5 linked regions of the Halioglobus japonicus genome follow. The protein of the gene in region 2 interacts with the protein of the main gene of each other region in a pairwise test. Links are inferred from orthologs where the notes say so. Each region holds a gene or a part of one and is shown on either strand. Other genes may lie near its edges.

What was found.
Region 1: the proteins of secA (region 2) and BST95_RS16005 interact in binary tests that used the Escherichia coli proteins (3 or more experiments, as listed by UniProt). The link is inferred for Halioglobus japonicus from one-to-one orthologs.
Region 3: the proteins of secA (region 2) and secB interact in binary tests that used the Escherichia coli proteins (3 or more experiments, as listed by UniProt). The link is inferred for Halioglobus japonicus from one-to-one orthologs.
Region 4: the proteins of secA (region 2) and secG interact in binary tests that used the Escherichia coli proteins (3 or more experiments, as listed by UniProt). The link is inferred for Halioglobus japonicus from one-to-one orthologs.
Region 5: the proteins of secA (region 2) and ybgC interact in binary tests that used the Escherichia coli proteins (3 or more experiments, as listed by UniProt). The link is inferred for Halioglobus japonicus from one-to-one orthologs.

What each region holds. Positions count from the first base shown.
Region 1 is NZ_CP019450.1:3,395,244-3,398,234, reverse strand. What follows is about bases 18-2,985. They hold BST95_RS16005 (alkaline phosphatase), read right to left. Parts: upstream 2,217-2,985; coding sequence 819-2,216; downstream 18-818. Other genes in these bases: BST95_RS15995 (ammonium transporter), read left to right, coding at 2,850-2,985; BST95_RS16000 (P-II family nitrogen regulator), read left to right, coding at 2,500-2,838; BST95_RS16010 (general secretion pathway protein GspB), read left to right, coding at 18-818. In the rest of the region: more of BST95_RS16010, read left to right, coding at 1-17; more of BST95_RS15995, read left to right, coding at 2,986-2,991.
Region 2 is NZ_CP019450.1:3,718,265-3,721,555, forward strand. Bases 17-3,284 are described here. They hold secA (preprotein translocase subunit SecA), read right to left. Parts: upstream 2,920-3,284; coding sequence 217-2,919; downstream 17-216. Other genes in these bases: argJ (bifunctional glutamate N-acetyltransferase/amino-acid acetyltransferase ArgJ), read right to left, coding at 17-207; BST95_RS17470 (M23 family metallopeptidase), read right to left, coding at 3,002-3,284. Outside these bases: more of argJ, read right to left, coding at 1-16; more of BST95_RS17470, read right to left, coding at 3,285-3,291. UniProt on the Escherichia coli protein: Required for protein export, interacts with the SecYEG preprotein conducting channel.
Region 3 is NZ_CP019450.1:758,755-761,672, forward strand. Bases 11-2,905 are described here. They hold secB (protein-export chaperone SecB), read left to right. Parts: upstream 11-1,171; coding sequence 1,172-1,639; downstream 1,640-2,905. Other genes in these bases: gpmI (2,3-bisphosphoglycerate-independent phosphoglycerate mutase), read right to left, coding at 11-238; BST95_RS03650 (rhodanese-like domain-containing protein), read left to right, coding at 447-866; BST95_RS03655 (glutaredoxin domain-containing protein), read left to right, coding at 952-1,134; trmL (tRNA (uridine(34)/cytosine(34)/5-carboxymethylaminomethyluridine(34)-2'-O)-methyltransferase TrmL), read right to left, coding at 1,696-2,160. In the rest of the region: more of gpmI, read right to left, coding at 1-10. UniProt on the Escherichia coli protein: One of the proteins required for the normal export of some preproteins out of the cell cytoplasm. It is a molecular chaperone that binds to a subset of precursor proteins, maintaining them in a translocation-competent state.
Region 4 is NZ_CP019450.1:3,944,972-3,947,682, reverse strand. What follows is about bases 10-2,697. They hold secG (preprotein translocase subunit SecG), read left to right. Parts: upstream 10-1,001; coding sequence 1,002-1,394; downstream 1,395-2,697. Other genes in these bases: BST95_RS18565 (phytanoyl-CoA dioxygenase family protein), read right to left, coding at 2,436-2,697; BST95_RS21465 (DUF6538 domain-containing protein), read left to right, coding at 1,608-1,844; tpiA (triose-phosphate isomerase), read left to right, coding at 216-956; glmM (phosphoglucosamine mutase), read left to right, coding at 10-150. Outside these bases: more of glmM, read left to right, coding at 1-9; more of BST95_RS18565, read right to left, coding at 2,698-2,711. UniProt on the Escherichia coli protein: Subunit of the protein translocation channel SecYEG. Overexpression of some hybrid proteins has been thought to jam the protein secretion apparatus resulting in cell death; while this may be true it also results in FtsH-mediated degradation of SecY.
Region 5 is NZ_CP019450.1:3,989,454-3,992,475, reverse strand. Bases 7-3,005 are described here. They hold ybgC (tol-pal system-associated acyl-CoA thioesterase), read left to right. Parts: upstream 7-1,300; coding sequence 1,301-1,711; downstream 1,712-3,005. Other genes in these bases: tolA (cell envelope integrity protein TolA), read left to right, coding at 2,862-3,005; tolR (protein TolR), read left to right, coding at 2,476-2,865; tolQ (protein TolQ), read left to right, coding at 1,735-2,439. Outside these bases: more of tolA, read left to right, coding at 3,006-3,022.

The sequences.
Region 1 (2,991 bases), 320 kb from region 2 along the record:
GATCGCGTACGGAGCAGGGCGCAGTGCCGAACATTGAAACCCAGCACAGTCATGCTGCCGAGCCGGGCGATGTACGCCGCTGGCCGGTGCTGCTGGCGCTGGCCGTTGCCCTGCTGGTGATTGTCATTTTACTGGTGGAGCGGATTACCACTGAAAAGCCAACGCAACCCGCGGCCGTCGTAGGCGAGCAGGCCCCCGTGGTGGTGCCGCCCGAACCGACAACGTCCGAATCCATGTCGATTAGCGGTGAAGCGACAGGAACCGTTCCGGTTGCAGCCTCACGTCCGCAGGTTTCCTCGGCGCCGCCGCCTAAAGTCAGTTCGCGTGACACCGGAGTGCCAACGGCGGCAACCCAACCCGCGGCTCGCTCTGAAGTGAGTGCGCTGTATGCACAGCAGGAACAGCCCGCGGCCGAATCCGATCCGACCCCCAAACCGGTTGCTCGTTCCACTACCCCAACGCCTGCGCTCTCGGTCGAGCCAGAACCGCGGATGGCTGAGCAAGAGGTGAATATTGAAGCGATGGTGCGTCAGGCGGAAGCTGAGTTGGAAAACGCACGCCTGGAAGAACACCCTGCACCGTTTCTGGAGTCCTTATCTCAACAGGTCAAGGACACTATCCCCACGCTGTACTACCAGCGTCACGACTACTCCGGTAAACCGGGACGGTCGCGTGTCACATTGAATGGCAACCAGTTGGCGAAAGGTGGCAAGGTCGTTGGGGTCAGGGTCGACGAGATCCTCGCCGACTCCACCGTCCTCTCCTATCAGGGCACCACGTTTCGTCTGCGGGCCCTGAACAGCTGGGTCAATCTCTGATTACAGGCCGAGGTAGTTTTTCATAATGTCGAAGATCTCCGGCTGGCGCAGATAGGGCGGTACCAGGCCCTGGCCCTCGGCATTGGCGTATAACGGTACTGCCGCGCCGGTGTGTTCTTCCATCATGAAGTTGGTGGTTGCGTAGTTCACCATCATGACCCCTCCTTCCGGTGTCTCGATAAGCGAAACATAACCGGGGCTGTAGGTGGGAATGGGGTAGGCCGCAAACAGGCTGGGATGGGGAATCAATTGCGCGGCCTGGGAGTGGTCCGCCGTCACCAGGACCAGCGTATTCGGGTGCTGCTCGGCGAATGCCAGGGCGCTGGCCAGTGCCTCATCGAGCTGTTCCACCTCACCAATCGACCCGCAGGGCTTGCGCTCGTGTGACTGCTTGTCGATAGAGGCGGATTCAATGGTCAGGAAAAAGCCCTTGTTATTGTCCGCTGCGAGGTGGGTGAGGGCCGCGTCCGTCATCTGCTTGAGTGTCGGAACACTGGCAAATTCCGGGTTGGGCTGGCATTCCATCGATTCTGGCAGCGTGACATCGCCGAGATACTGATGGACATGGTTGAGCAGGCTCGGCGCGGGCTGCTCAGAGGCGCGGCCGTCTTCGCCCTGCATTCGCACCGGCATGGTGCTCTCAGAGAACAGGCCCAGCAGGCGTTCTCCAGTTGGTGCCTTGCTCAACGCATCAGCAGTTTCGACGACATTGAAACCGTTGCTGCGCGCCAGGTCGGCGACCGAAAGCTGGCTGCCCTCTGCCTTGGGGGTAAAGTGTTTGCTGCCACCACCGAGAATCACATCCACGTCCGACTCTGCGAGTTGCTGGGAGATCGCTCCCGGACCACCATTTTTCTGCATGTCCTGCGGGCAGCCACCAATGTGAATGCCACTGAATTCGACCCGCTCGATCTGGTCGGGGTTCTCGCAAAAGCGCTGGCTGACGTGGGCGGCAAAAGAGGCCGGTGTGGCATCGGTCACGCTGGCCGTTGAGACAATACCGGTGCGGTAACCTGCCGCCTCGGCTATTTCGATAATCGTTGGAATGTCCTCGTCACCGCCGGCGGTGGTCGCCAGTCGGCCGCGGCTGGTCACTACGCCCGTCGCCAGGCTGGTCGCGGTATTTGCCGAGTCAGCCACGTAAATCGGCTTGCCGTTGACCCGGTCCTCAATGGTGAGAATCTGGGAGGCACCCCGCACAGGCATGGAGTCCAGCAGCAGTTCGCCCTGGGCGCCCTTGAGGTAGTTACGAGCAATGGTGACCTGCTGTTCATCCATGCCGTCGCCGATGATGAGAATCACCTGGCGAGGTTCCTGCGACGCGGTTTCCGCCAGCAACGGCGCCCCTGGGATGGCGATGGCAAGTGCGGCGAGTGCCGCAGACACAGCTTTGTTCATGCTCAATCCTGTTATTGGCAAGTCGTTGGACAAAATAACGGCGTCATTGATAGCACAAAGCCTCTAGCGATGCCCAGAGCCTATGCGGCCTTTGCGTCCGGGAGCCTAGTAAATTTTACCGCTGCACGCATTTGGTGCCCGCGCACCGATATGGACGCCCTGTGCTTAAATTTTGCCCCGATATGTGGCACGATTTGCGGTTCTGTCCGGTTCAGCTTCCGCGGGCTGCGGCAGAGGGGGTGGCGCACAGCGCCTGACAAATAAGAAATTAGAGGTGATTTCAATGAAGATGATGACCGCCATCATCAAGCCTTTCAAACTGGACGATGTTCGCGAAGCCCTGCACCAGATAGGGATTGCGGGCATGACAGTGGAAGAGGTGAAGGGTTACGGCCGCCAGAAGGGCCATACCGAGCTATACCGAGGTGCAGAGTACCTGGTGGAGTTTCAGCCGAAAGTCAAAATCCAGATCGCGATTGCCGATGCGCAAGTAGACGCGGCTATCGATGCGATTTGTGAAGCAGCCAGCACCGGCAAAATCGGCGACGGCAAAATATTCGTCGCACCACTGGAACAGAGTATTCGAATCCGCACCGGCGAGACCGGTGAAGAAGCACTTTAAGGAGCGCGGCCATGCGTAATTTTTCCAAGCTGGCGGTGCTCGCCAGCACGGCGTTGGTGGCTAACACCGCCAGCGCCAGTGAACTTAACCAGGCGGATACCGCCTGGATTCTGACAGCCACCGCTCTGGTGCTGTTTATGACCATTCCCGGCC
Region 2 (3,291 bases):
GCTTGCACCCAGATGTGACTCGGCCACCGCTACCGGCGCCGCGCAGAATGCATTCTGGGTAAACACGCCGGCACAGTTGGCGCCAGGGGCCAGCTCCATCAATACCAGGTCCTTGCGTCCCGGTGTCTTTACACCGGCAGATACCGTGGCCAGGCGCAGCCCTGGCACGGGCAGGAGCTTGGGGAGCGTATCGTTTCCTACGGCCATCAAATCACCTTAGAGCTTGCCGCAACACTGTTTGTATTTCTTGCCGCTGCCACAGGGGCAGGGATCATTGCGGCCCACCTTGGGCGCTTCGCGGGTAAAGGTGGAGGGCTGCTGCGGCGCTTGCGGCTCTTCCGCCTCGGACTCACCCATCGCAGATGCTTCGGCGTGCTGGAAGGCGAGCTTTTCACGCTCGGCAGCTTCCCGGCGCTGCCGCTCAATCAGCTCTGCTTCATCTTGGCGCTGGATTTGCACATGGCTGAGGAATTTCACCACCTCAAGCTTGAGATTGCTAAGCAGGTCTTCAAACAGGGCAAAGGACTCGCGCTTGTATTCCTGCTTGGGGTTTTTCTGGGCGTAGGCGCGCAGGTGAATACCTTGGCGCAGGTGGTCCATCGTCGCCAGGTGCTCCTTCCACAGCGTATCGAGCACCTGCAGCATGATCTGCTTTTCGATCTTGCGCATGTCAGGGCCCACAGATTCGCACTTGGCTTCATAGGCCGCCTGAACTTCATTCACAATTCGCTCACGCAGGGCTTCTTCGTGAAGCTTGTCGTCGGCGTCCAACCAGGACTGCACGGGCAGCGGCAGCGCAAACTCGGCTTCGAGCTGCTTTTCCAGGGCTGGAATATCCCACTGCTCTTCCACGCTCATCTGCGGAATAAAGCTGTCGACCGCCTCGTTCACCACATCAGCGCGAATAGCCGTAATAGTGTCGGAAATGTCCGCTTCACCAAGCAGGTCATTGCGCTGCTCGTAAATGATCTGGCGCTGGTCATTGGCGACGTCGTCATATTCCAGCAACTGTTTGCGGATATCGAAGTTGCGGCCTTCTACTTTGCGCTGGGCTTTTTCAATCGCGTTGGTCACCATGCGGTGCTCAATCGCCTCGCCCTTCTCCATGCCCAGGGCCTGCATGAAGTTTTTCACCCGGTCAGAGGCGAAGATGCGCATGAGGTTATCTTCCAGCGACAGATAGAACCGCGACACACCGGGGTCACCCTGGCGCCCGGCACGGCCGCGCAGCTGGTTGTCGATACGGCGTGATTCGTGTCGTTCAGTGCCGAGAATATGCAGGCCGCCGGCCTCCAGCACCTGCTGGTGACGCTGCTCCCAGGCTTGCTTGAGCTCGGCTTTGCGCACATCGGAGATTTCGCCAGCGGCAGTCATTTCTGCCTCCAGATTACCGCCGAGCACGATGTCGGTACCGCGGCCCGCCATGTTAGTGGCGATGGTCACAACACCGGGGCGGCCCGCCTGGGCGATAATTTCCGCCTCCTGTTCGTGGTATTTGGCGTTCAGTACCTTGTGCTGAATCTTGGATTTGCGGAAACGCGCCGACAGTTCTTCTGAGGTTTCAACAGAGGCCGTACCTACCAGTACCGGTGCACCTGCCTCCATACAATCCTTCACGTCGGCAACAATGGCGTCGAACTTCTCTTCGCGGCTGAGGTAGACCACATCGTTGAGGTCCTTGCGTTCCTGCTTCTTGTTGGTGGGAATGACCAACACTTCCAAACCATAAATCTGGCGGAATTCAAAGGCCTCTGTATCCGCGGTACCGGTCATGCCGGCGAGCTTGTCGTACAGGCGGAAATAGTTCTGGAAGGTGGTGGACGCCAGGGTCTGGCTTTCACTCTGGATCGCCACGCCCTCTTTCGCCTCGATCGCCTGATGCAGACCTTCAGAGAGGCGCCGGCCGGGCATGGTACGACCGGTATGCTCGTCGATCAGCACCACCTGCCCTTCCTGTACAATGTACTCCACATCCTTCTGGAACATGGCGTGGGCACGCAGGCCTGAATACACGTGGTGCAGCAGGTTCAAGTTGGTGGCCGCGTAGAGGCTGTCGCCCTCCTGCAGCAGACCTTCGCGAATCAACAGTCCCTCAATGAACTCATGACCGTCTTCAGTCAGCTCCACCTGGCGGGCCTTCTCATCCACAGTGAAGTGGCCGGACTGGCCTTCAACATCAGCCTGGAGCGAAGGAATGAGCTTGTTAATGCGCTTGTAAAGCTCTGAACTGTCTTCAGAGGCGCCGGAAATCACCAGCGGTGTACGGGCCTCATCGATCAGGATGGAATCCACCTCGTCGACAATGGCAAAGGCCAGGTTGCCCTGCATCTTGTCACCCAGGGTGAAGGCCATATTGTCGCGCAGATAATCGAAACCAAACTCGTTGTTGGTGCCGTAGATAATGTCGGCGCTATAGGCGGCGGTTTTCTGTTCCGGCAACTGCCCGGAGCGAATCACACCCACACTGACACCGAGGAATTCATACAGGGGCCCCATCCAGGCAGCATCCCGGGTGGCGAGGTAATCGTTGACCGTAATCAGGTGTACGCTGCCTGCCAGCGCGTTCAGGTAGGCCGGCAGGGTCGCTACCAGCGTCTTACCCTCACCGGTGCGCATCTCTGCAATTTTGCCTTCGTGCAGCGCCATGCCGCCGATCAGCTGCACGTCAAAATGGCGCAGGCCCAGAACCCGCTCGCCAGCCTCACGCACAACGGCAAACGCTTCGGGCAGTATCTTGTCCAGGGTATCGCCGTTCGCCAGCCGACCTTTGAATTCTTCCGTCTTGGCTTTCAGCTGCTCATCGCTGAGCGCCGCCGTGTCTTCGGCCAGGGCATTAATCTTTTTGACCACCTTGCCCAGGCGCTTGAGCTCCCGGTCATTGCGGGTGCCAAAAATCATCTTCAGGGGATTGCCAATCATAGCTGTTCAACTTGTCTTGTATACGAAACAACCCGCCGGACCTACGTGGACGGGCGGGAACAAAAAGAAGGGATTATACGCGTCAGCGGCGGGTTCGTCGTATGTAACTTGACGGGTCGACTGAGCGACCGTGCTTGTAGACTTCGTAGTGGACATGGGCACCGGTACTGCGACCGGTGGAACCCATTAAGGCAATCGGCTGGCCCTTGCGCACCACATCACCCGGCTTGACCAGGCTCTCTTTATTGTGGGCATAGCGGGTGACAAAGCCATCGCCATGGGAAATTTCAATGGTCTCACCGTAACCGCTCTTGGACCCCGTCCAGGTAACAACGCCGGCCGCCACAGAGATGACATTGGTGCCTTCCTTAC
Region 3 (2,918 bases), 3.0 Mb from region 2 along the record:
GGTAAATCACCCGGCCCGAGCCGAGGCTCATATGGCCCACCTCGGAGTTGCCCATCTGGCCTGCGGGCAGACCAACATCGAGCCCGGACCCAGACACCAGGGTATGCGGCGCATCGCGCCACAGGCGGTCCCACACAGGGGTGTTGCCGTTGGCGATGGCGTTGTCCTGAATCTCTTCGCGATGGCCCCAGCCATCGAGAATGATCAGTACGGTGGGCTGTTTCTGGCTATTGCTCATGGGTGGTCCGGCTGTGGGAGATCAAAGGCCGGCATTTTACCCTGTCCGCTCGCTGTGCGCACCGCCGGGGGCCCCACAGTTGCTGGTTTTGCCAAGGATTACCGGGGCTGGTTGCGGGGGGGATGAAGCTGTATACTTGCGGCCTTTTGGCATTCCCCCGCAGGCCTGGTCCGGCGCGGGTTCACAGCGCACTTATTGAAGTAAAGCCATGGCTCTATTTTTCGAATTTCTGGCCCAGCAGTGGTTGCTGGTGGCGGCCTTGCTGGCTGTCGTGATCATGTTGTTCATGCACGAAACCCGCAAATCAGGCACCTCACTGACACCACAGCAGGCAATTAACCTGGTCAACGCCGAAGACGGCGTGTTCGTGGATTTGCGCGATACCGCGGAATTTCGCGCGGGACATATCGTCGATGCGATGCATGTGCCCACGACCAAGCTCATGAATAACACCGGCCTCCTTGAAAACTACCGCGACAAACCCATTGTATTGGTATGCAAGATGGGACAATCCGCTGGCGCAGTGGGCAAAAAGCTCAATGCTGAGGGTTATGCCAAGGTGAATATCATGACCGGCGGCATGATGGAGTGGAAGAATCTCCAGTTGCCTGTGGTTAATAACGGATAAAGCGCATGAGTAATGCAGTCACGCTGTATACCACCCGGTTCTGCCCCTACTGCATCCGGCCCGATTCCTGCTCGACAGCAAGAACGTGGAATACACCGACATTGGTGTGGACGCGAACCCGGAGCTGCGCAGGGAAATGATGGAAAAGAGCGGCCGCCGCACGGTGCCGCAAATATGGATCGGTGATCGCCATGTAGGCGGCTACGACGATCTGGCTCTGCTCGAACGGCAGGGCAAGCTCGATGAATTACTTCAACTGGTGTCATAAGCGCCGTTAACAGATAAAACCGAAGGAGGACGGCAACATGGCCGACGAACAGGTTCAACCCCAATTCCAGATGCAGCGCATCTACACTAAGGATATCTCTTTTGAGTCTCCTTCCACGCCGGAAGTGTTCCGCAAGCCCTGGCAGCCCAAGGTCAATGTTGACCTGAACACCAAGAGCGATAAGGTAGACGATGAAGGCAACTTCGAAGTGGTTCTGTCTATCACCGTGACCACTAAAATCGAGGAAGAGACTGCGTTCCTGGTGGAAGTACAGCAGGCAGGTATCTTCAACATCCAGGGCTTTGAAGGCGAAGAACTGCGCCGTGTTCTGGGTACCGCGTCGCCGAACATTCTGTTCCCCTACGCGCGTGAAGCCATCGACACCCTGTGCGTGAAAGGCGGTTTCCCGCCCGTCATGCTGGCGCCGGTTAACTTCGATGCTCTGTACCAGCAGGCGCTGGCTCAGGCAGCACAAGCCGGTGAAGCGGAGGCGCCTGCTCACTAAGAGCAACGCACTTTCGCTGATGAAAAGGGGCCTTTTGGCCCCTTTTTTGTGGGCGCTTAGCCCAGCTCCTCAAACCCCAGCTGGCGCAAGGCCTCATAAGTGACGATGGCCGCAGCATTGCTCAGGTTGAGGCTGCGGCTGTTCTCGCGCATCGGTATGCGAATGCGCTGTCCGGCGGGCAGCGCATCGCGGATCTCAGCGGGCAGGCCGCGGGTTTCCGGCCCAAACAGCAGCGCGTCACCCGTCTGGTATGTCACCTGGTGATAGGCGGTGGAGCCCTTGGTGGTCATGCCCATGAGCCGGGCATCCGGATAGGCCGCTACAAAATCGTCGAGCTGGGGGTAGGTTTCAACCTCGGCAAATTCGCGATAGTCCAGCCCCGCCCGGCGCAGCTTTTTCTCATCGAGATCAAAACCCAGTGGTTCGATCAGGTGCAGGGCGCAGCCTGTGTTGGCACACAGGCGCATGATATTGCCGGTATTGGGCGGGATTTCAGGTTGGTACAGGACAATGTGCAGCATGGCCGCATACTACCGGCGGCCCGTCGCACAGGCTACATCTGCAGATCTTTCATTTTTCGGGTCAGGGTATTGCGCCCCCAGCCGAGCAACTCCGCGGCATCGCGTTTGCGCCCCTGTGAATGCTGCAGGGCGACTTCGATCATGACTCTTTCGAAGGCGGGGGTGGCCTGTTGCAGGATGTGGTCCTTGCCCTGAATCAGCTCGTTGCGGGCCCAGCGCTGCAGCAGATCCTTCCAGTCGGTGTCACCGCGTTCGGTGACCTGCTCGGCCACATCTTTACTCAGCTCGGGGGGCAGGTCTGCCAGGTGCACCTCGCGGCCGGAGGCCATGACGGTTATCCAGCGACAGGTATTTTCCAGCTGCCGCACATTGCCCGGCCACTCCAGTGAGCTCAGGTAATCCTGGGTCTCCGGCAGCAGAATCTTTGGCTCGCCACCGAGTTCCTCTGCGGCCCGGTTAAAGAAGTGCTGCATCAGGCGCGGAATATCCTCGCGGCGTTCCGCGAGTTTCGGAATGTGGATTCGAATGACGTTCAGGCGGTGAAACAAGTCTTCCCGGAAGTCGCCTTTGCGCACCAGTGCCTCGAGGTCCTGGTGGGTGGCGGCGATGATACGTACGTCGACTTTGACCGGGGTGTGGCCACCGACGCGATAGAACTCACCATCGGCCAGTACCCGCAGCAGGCGGGTCTGGGTTTCCGCCGGCATGTCGCCGATCTCGTCGAGGAACAAGGTGCCACCGTTGGCCTGTTCGAAGCG
Region 4 (2,711 bases), 230 kb from region 2 along the record:
GAGGAAACGCTGGGCTCGCGGGGCCGGGTGTTATTGCGCCCCTCCGGAACCGAGCCTGTCATACGGGTCATGGTTGAGGGCGAGGATGTCGCTGAGGTTGAGCAGCTGTGCTCTCAGCTTGCTGCAAAAGTAGAGGCAGTATTGGGATGAAGCGCCTTGCCACGACGCGGCAACTTGGTTAAGATTGCCGCCGCTTTTTTGACCCGGGGGTGAGCATGCGCAGGCCGCTAGTAGCAGGAAACTGGAAAATGCATGGCTCTCGGGACAGTGTCGGCACGTTGCTGAACGGCTTGATGGCCCAGAGCGTCCCTGAGACTGTAGATGTCGCGGTATGCCCTACTTACGTGCACCTGGACCAGGCTGTCGCAGCCTGTGCCAACAGCGTTATTGCTGTTGGCGCCCAGGATTGCTGGCATGCTGAACCGGGTGCCTATACCGGAGATGTGGCGGCAGTGATGCTGGAGGAGCTGGGCTGTGAATGGGTGATTCTCGGACACTCCGAGCGCCGCAGCTACCACGCCGAGGCAGATGCGTTGATAGCGGCCAAATTGCAGGCGGCAGCGGCGGCAGGTTTAAAGCCGATTGTCTGTGTCGGTGAGACACTCGACCAGCGTGAATCGGGCGAGGCTGAGGCAGTGGTTGCAAGACAGTTGCGGGGCAGCCTTGAAGGTGCCGTTGGCACCGCAGGACTGGTCATCGCCTACGAGCCGGTCTGGGCGATTGGTACAGGCCTGACGGCCTCGCCAGAGCAGGCTCAGCAAATGCATGCGTTTATTCGCAAGCAACTGCAGGATCTGGGAGTGGATGCGCAGCAGACGCGTATTCTGTACGGTGGCAGCGTGAAGCCCGGTAATGCCGGCGAGCTGTTTGCCCAGGATGACATTGATGGCGCCCTTGTGGGCGGCGCGGCCCTGAAGGCCGAAGATTTTAACGCGATTATCGCGGCCGCAGGCTGAAGGCCTGACGGAACGATTGGAGCAGCCCGCTGGGGCTGAGAGGAAATGGAACAGATTATTTTGGTAGTACACCTGCTGGTAGCGCTGGCCATTATTGGCCTGATCATGCTGCAGCAGGGCAAGGGTGCGGATATGGGAGCCTCTTTTGGCGCCGGCGCTTCGCAGACCCTGTTCGGTAGCGACGGCAGCGGTAATGTACTGACTCGCGCTACCGCCTGGCTGACGGCCCTGTTTTTCGCCACCAGCTTTGGTCTGGCCCTGATCGCCACCAATGCGGTAGCGCCCAGCAACGATTTGGGTATTGAAATTCCCGCGGCAAGCATGCAGGCTGAGCAGCCCGCCGCAGTCGAGGAACTGCCGGTGGTTGATGAAGACCTTCCCGCTGCAGTGGGAACTGCACAGGAAGCAGGCGAAGAGGATCTTCCCGACCTGAACTAAACAGACACGCCGAAGTGGTGGAATTGGTAGACACGCTATCTTGAGGGGGTAGTGAGCTATGCTCGTGCGGGTTCAAGTCCCGCCTTCGGCACCAACATTCCTGAAAAGCCCGTCATACGGGCTCTCAGAGGCTCTCAGAGCCATTCTTGCCCCAGGTGATACGGTGGGTGGTACGGTGAAGCTGAATGATTGATCTCAAGAAGGGGTCAATCCATGAACAATCAACGCTTCCTAGTTCGCAATCGCCACGGGTCCACGTGGCACACACGTATACATATCCCCAGGCACCTTCAGCTCATGTTCAGTGGGCGCAAAGAAGTCAGAAAATCAACGAAATGCGAAGACAAACGCCAGGCGGGCCGGGTGGCTGGTTTGTGGTGGGCGCAATACCAGGTTCTATTCCAAGAGATTGAAAAGCAAATGAGTAAGAAGGACGTCATTCGCCAGTAGATTTCATTGCACGATTGGCGGCACTAGTGCCTAAACCAAGAATCAACCTCACCCGCTACCACGGCGTCCTGGTCCTGCGCGGCCCGACCGAACCACCGATGGCGCGGGGAGGTCACTCCGGCCAGACATGGCAAGGCACTTAAGGCGGGCGCAAATGCGGTAGTAAGGACACCGGCCGACCGCCATGCGGCCAGCGCCTGTCCGGCCACTCCTGATGCCCCCAACCAGGGCGCCACCTCCCACGCAGTCTCTTTTCGCAGGAAGCGAACTCCCAAACCCCTATCAGTAAAGACGCCACTGAAAAACCCACGGCACAGCCTACTGCGGGCTCTCGTTCAGGGATAGACGAATATGAATTGCGAGAGCACCTTAGCCAACAACGTCTCGGGCCCATAGGCGGATATTTCGAGAATTTCTACATCTCAGTTAGCATGATCAGTGAGGAAACCTACTCCCAGCAGGCCGTTTATTTGTCCTATACTTCAATTTTCGTCGCAAGCCCCTCATTGTTCCTCCGGCTCCTGCCGGATCGCCAGCTTTACAATGGGGCGGATGATGCGAGGTGAGTTAGAAATATTAGCCACCCTGTTATCAAAACAACAACGGCTGCTGGGCTTCTGGCGCCAATGAGGCGGCAAAAAACCAAGATTCCACCGCATAACGATGATGTTTATCGACGGTACCAAACCCGGTTCGATGTAGATTGAAGTGATCGAAAAATACCGCATCGCCTGGTGCAAAGCGGGGTCTTTGTACTGGATAATGCCCTGCAATCTCATCGACCAGACCCTGCCCGACTGTCCAGTCAAACGGCGCATTATGAGTACCGGTTGGATATATTTTGCGACTGTTATCCGCAACAATATC
Region 5 (3,022 bases), 270 kb from region 2 along the record:
CGAGCGCCTGTTGATTGAGATGCGCGACAAGCTCAAGGACTGGCTCGGCGAGATGGAAGCCGGCGGGTCCGCTGGTGGCGCTGTGATCGAACCGGTGGCCGATATGGTCGCCGACGCCGAGGGCGCGCTAATTGCCCTCGGGTATAAGCCGGCCGAAGCGGCCAAGGTGGTTGCCGCAGTGAACGATGACTCCATTGCGGATTCGGAAGAGCTGATCCGCCGGGCCCTGAAATCGATGGTGAGCGGATGATAGAAACCGACCGCCTGATCGCCCCGGAGCCTGAAGGCCCCCGGGAGGATGCCCTCGATCGCGCTATTCGCCCGAAATCGCTGGATGAATACGTCGGCCAGAAGGCTGTTCGCGAGCAGATGAGTATATTTCTGCAGGCGGCCAAAGGCCGCGGTGAGCCGCTCGACCACACCCTGATTTTTGGCCCGCCCGGGCTGGGCAAAACCACGCTGGCGAGCATTATTGCCAACGAGATGGGCGTGTCCCTTAAAACGACTTCAGGACCGGTGCTGGAGAAGGCCGGTGATATCGCTGCGCTGATGACCAACCTCGAGCCCGGCGACGTCTTGTTTATCGATGAGATACATCGCCTCAGCCCCTTCGTAGAGGAAGTGCTGTATCCGGCCATGGAGGACTACCAGCTCGACATTATGATCGGGGAAGGTCCCGCGGCCCGCTCGATCAAGCTCGACCTGCCTCCCTTCACCCTGATCGGTGCCACCACGCGCGCGGGATTGCTTACCTCACCGTTGCGCGATCGTTTCGGTATCGTGCAGCGCCTTGAGTTCTATGAGGTCGCCGACCTTGCACATATTGTGGAGCGCTCGGCGCGCATTCTCGGTATGGGCATCGACAAGCAGGGCGCCACCGAAATTGCGCGCCGCTCCCGGGCACGCCCCGAATTGCCAATCGCCTGTTGCGCCGGGTCCGCGATTACGCGGAAGTGAAGGCTGATGGCCATATTGGCGCTGAAGTCGCTGACCGCGCGCTGGATATGCTCAGCGTTGACCAGCAGGGCTTTGATCACCAGGATCGCCGCCTGCTCCTCGCCATGATTGAGAAGTTCGATGGCGGTCCGGTGGGGGTCGATAGCCTAGCTGCGGCCATTTCCGAGGAGCGCGGGACGATTGAAGATGTGCTCGAACCCTACCTGATCCAGCAGGGATATGTGGTGCGCACACCCCGCGGCCGAGTGGTGACGCGCAACGCCTACCTGCATTTCGGGCTGCCTCAGCCCAGGCCAGGTGAGGCGGGCAATTTGTCGCTGGATCTAGATGGCGGGCAGGAAGAGTGACGTCTGGCCAGGAATTTTCTCTGCCGCTACGTGTCTACATTGAAGATACGGATGCCGGTGGTATTGTCTATTACGTCAATTATCTCAAATTTATGGAGCGCGCTCGCACGGAGTTCATGCGGGCGATGGGCTACGGCAAAGATTACATATTCAATAACGATCTGATGTTCGTGGTGCGCAATGTGGCGGTAGAATACCGGGCACCTGCCAAGTTGGACGATGAATTGATCGCCACGGCAGAGATCACTGAGTTGGGCGGGGCCTCGATGACCTTTGCCCAGCGAGTATTGCGCGGCGACGAAGTGCTTGCCGGTGGCGACATTCGCATCGCATGCGTAGACAGCACTTCGGTCAAACCGCGCCGTATACCCCGGGATATGGTGGCACGCCTGTCCGGGGCAGAATGACATAACGCAAAAGGGGATCCCTCTTGGAAGAGCAACTTAGCCTGATAGACCTCATTCTTCACGCCAGTTTCACCGTGCAGGTGGTCATGGCAATGCTGGTCATGGCCTCAATTCTGTCCTGGTACATGATCGTCCAGCGCTATATTTACTTCCGTAATGCGCGCGAGGAAATGTACAGCTTCGAGGAGCGTTTCTGGTCGGGTATCGATCTCTCCCAGCTCTATCGCGAAGGGAACGAAAAGGCCTCCGACGGGCATGCCATTCTGGGTATGGAGAGTATTTTCAGGGCGGGCTTCAAGGAGTTTTCGCGCCTGGCCCAGCAAAAGGAAATGGACTCCGAGGCCATTCTGGAGGGTTCACGGCGCGCCATGCGTGTGGCGGTATTGCGTGAGGAAGAACGTCTCGAGCGTCACCTGGCGTTTCTGGCTTCTGTGGGTTCCACCAGCCCATATATCGGTCTGTTTGGCACCGTTTGGGGCATTATGCATTCCTTCCGCGGCTTGGCCAATGCTACCCAGGCAACGCTTGCCACAGTGGCGCCGGGTATCTCCGAGGCGCTGGTTGCAACCGCCATGGGCCTGTTTGCTGCGATCCCTGCGGTACTCGCCTACAACCGTTTTGCCGCCAAGGTAGAGGTGTTCAGTAACCGCTATGACACTTTTGTAGATGAGTTCTCCAGTATTCTCTACCGCCAGGCGTACGCACTGCGCGCCCGTCAGGGAGGCTGAGCTACCGTGAGCAGAGCCCGCGGCAAGCGCAAACCCATGGCAGAGATCAACGTCGTGCCGTATATCGATGTGATGCTGGTCTTGCTGATTATCTTCATGGTCACGGCGCCCATGCTGATGCAGGGGGTGAAAGTTGATCTGCCCGAGGCCGCCGCGGACCCTGTCGAAAATCAGGACAGCGAGCCGTTAATCGTATCCGTGGATGCCAGTGGCCAGCTGTTTCTGAACCTGGGGCAGGAGAAGCAGGTGCTTGCGCTGGCCACCATCAAGGACCGGGTGTCTAAAGTGATTAAGCGCAACCCGGATAAGCCGGTGCTTATCTGGGGTGACGAGGCTGTCCCCTACGGCGAGGTTGTGACGGTGATGGTCGCCCTGCAACAGGCCGGTGCGCCCAGTGTCGGCCTGGTAACCGAGAACCCTCAGTGAGCACTGACTCCGTCTATGCCAAGCCCGTGGCGCCGCGCATTGTGGTGCGCCCGGCCATGGCAAGCATCGCCCTGCATGCGATGATCCTGGCATTTATGTTGTGGAACTGGTCGAGCCCGATGGAAACCAAAACCATCGAGGCCAAGGCACCGCCGAA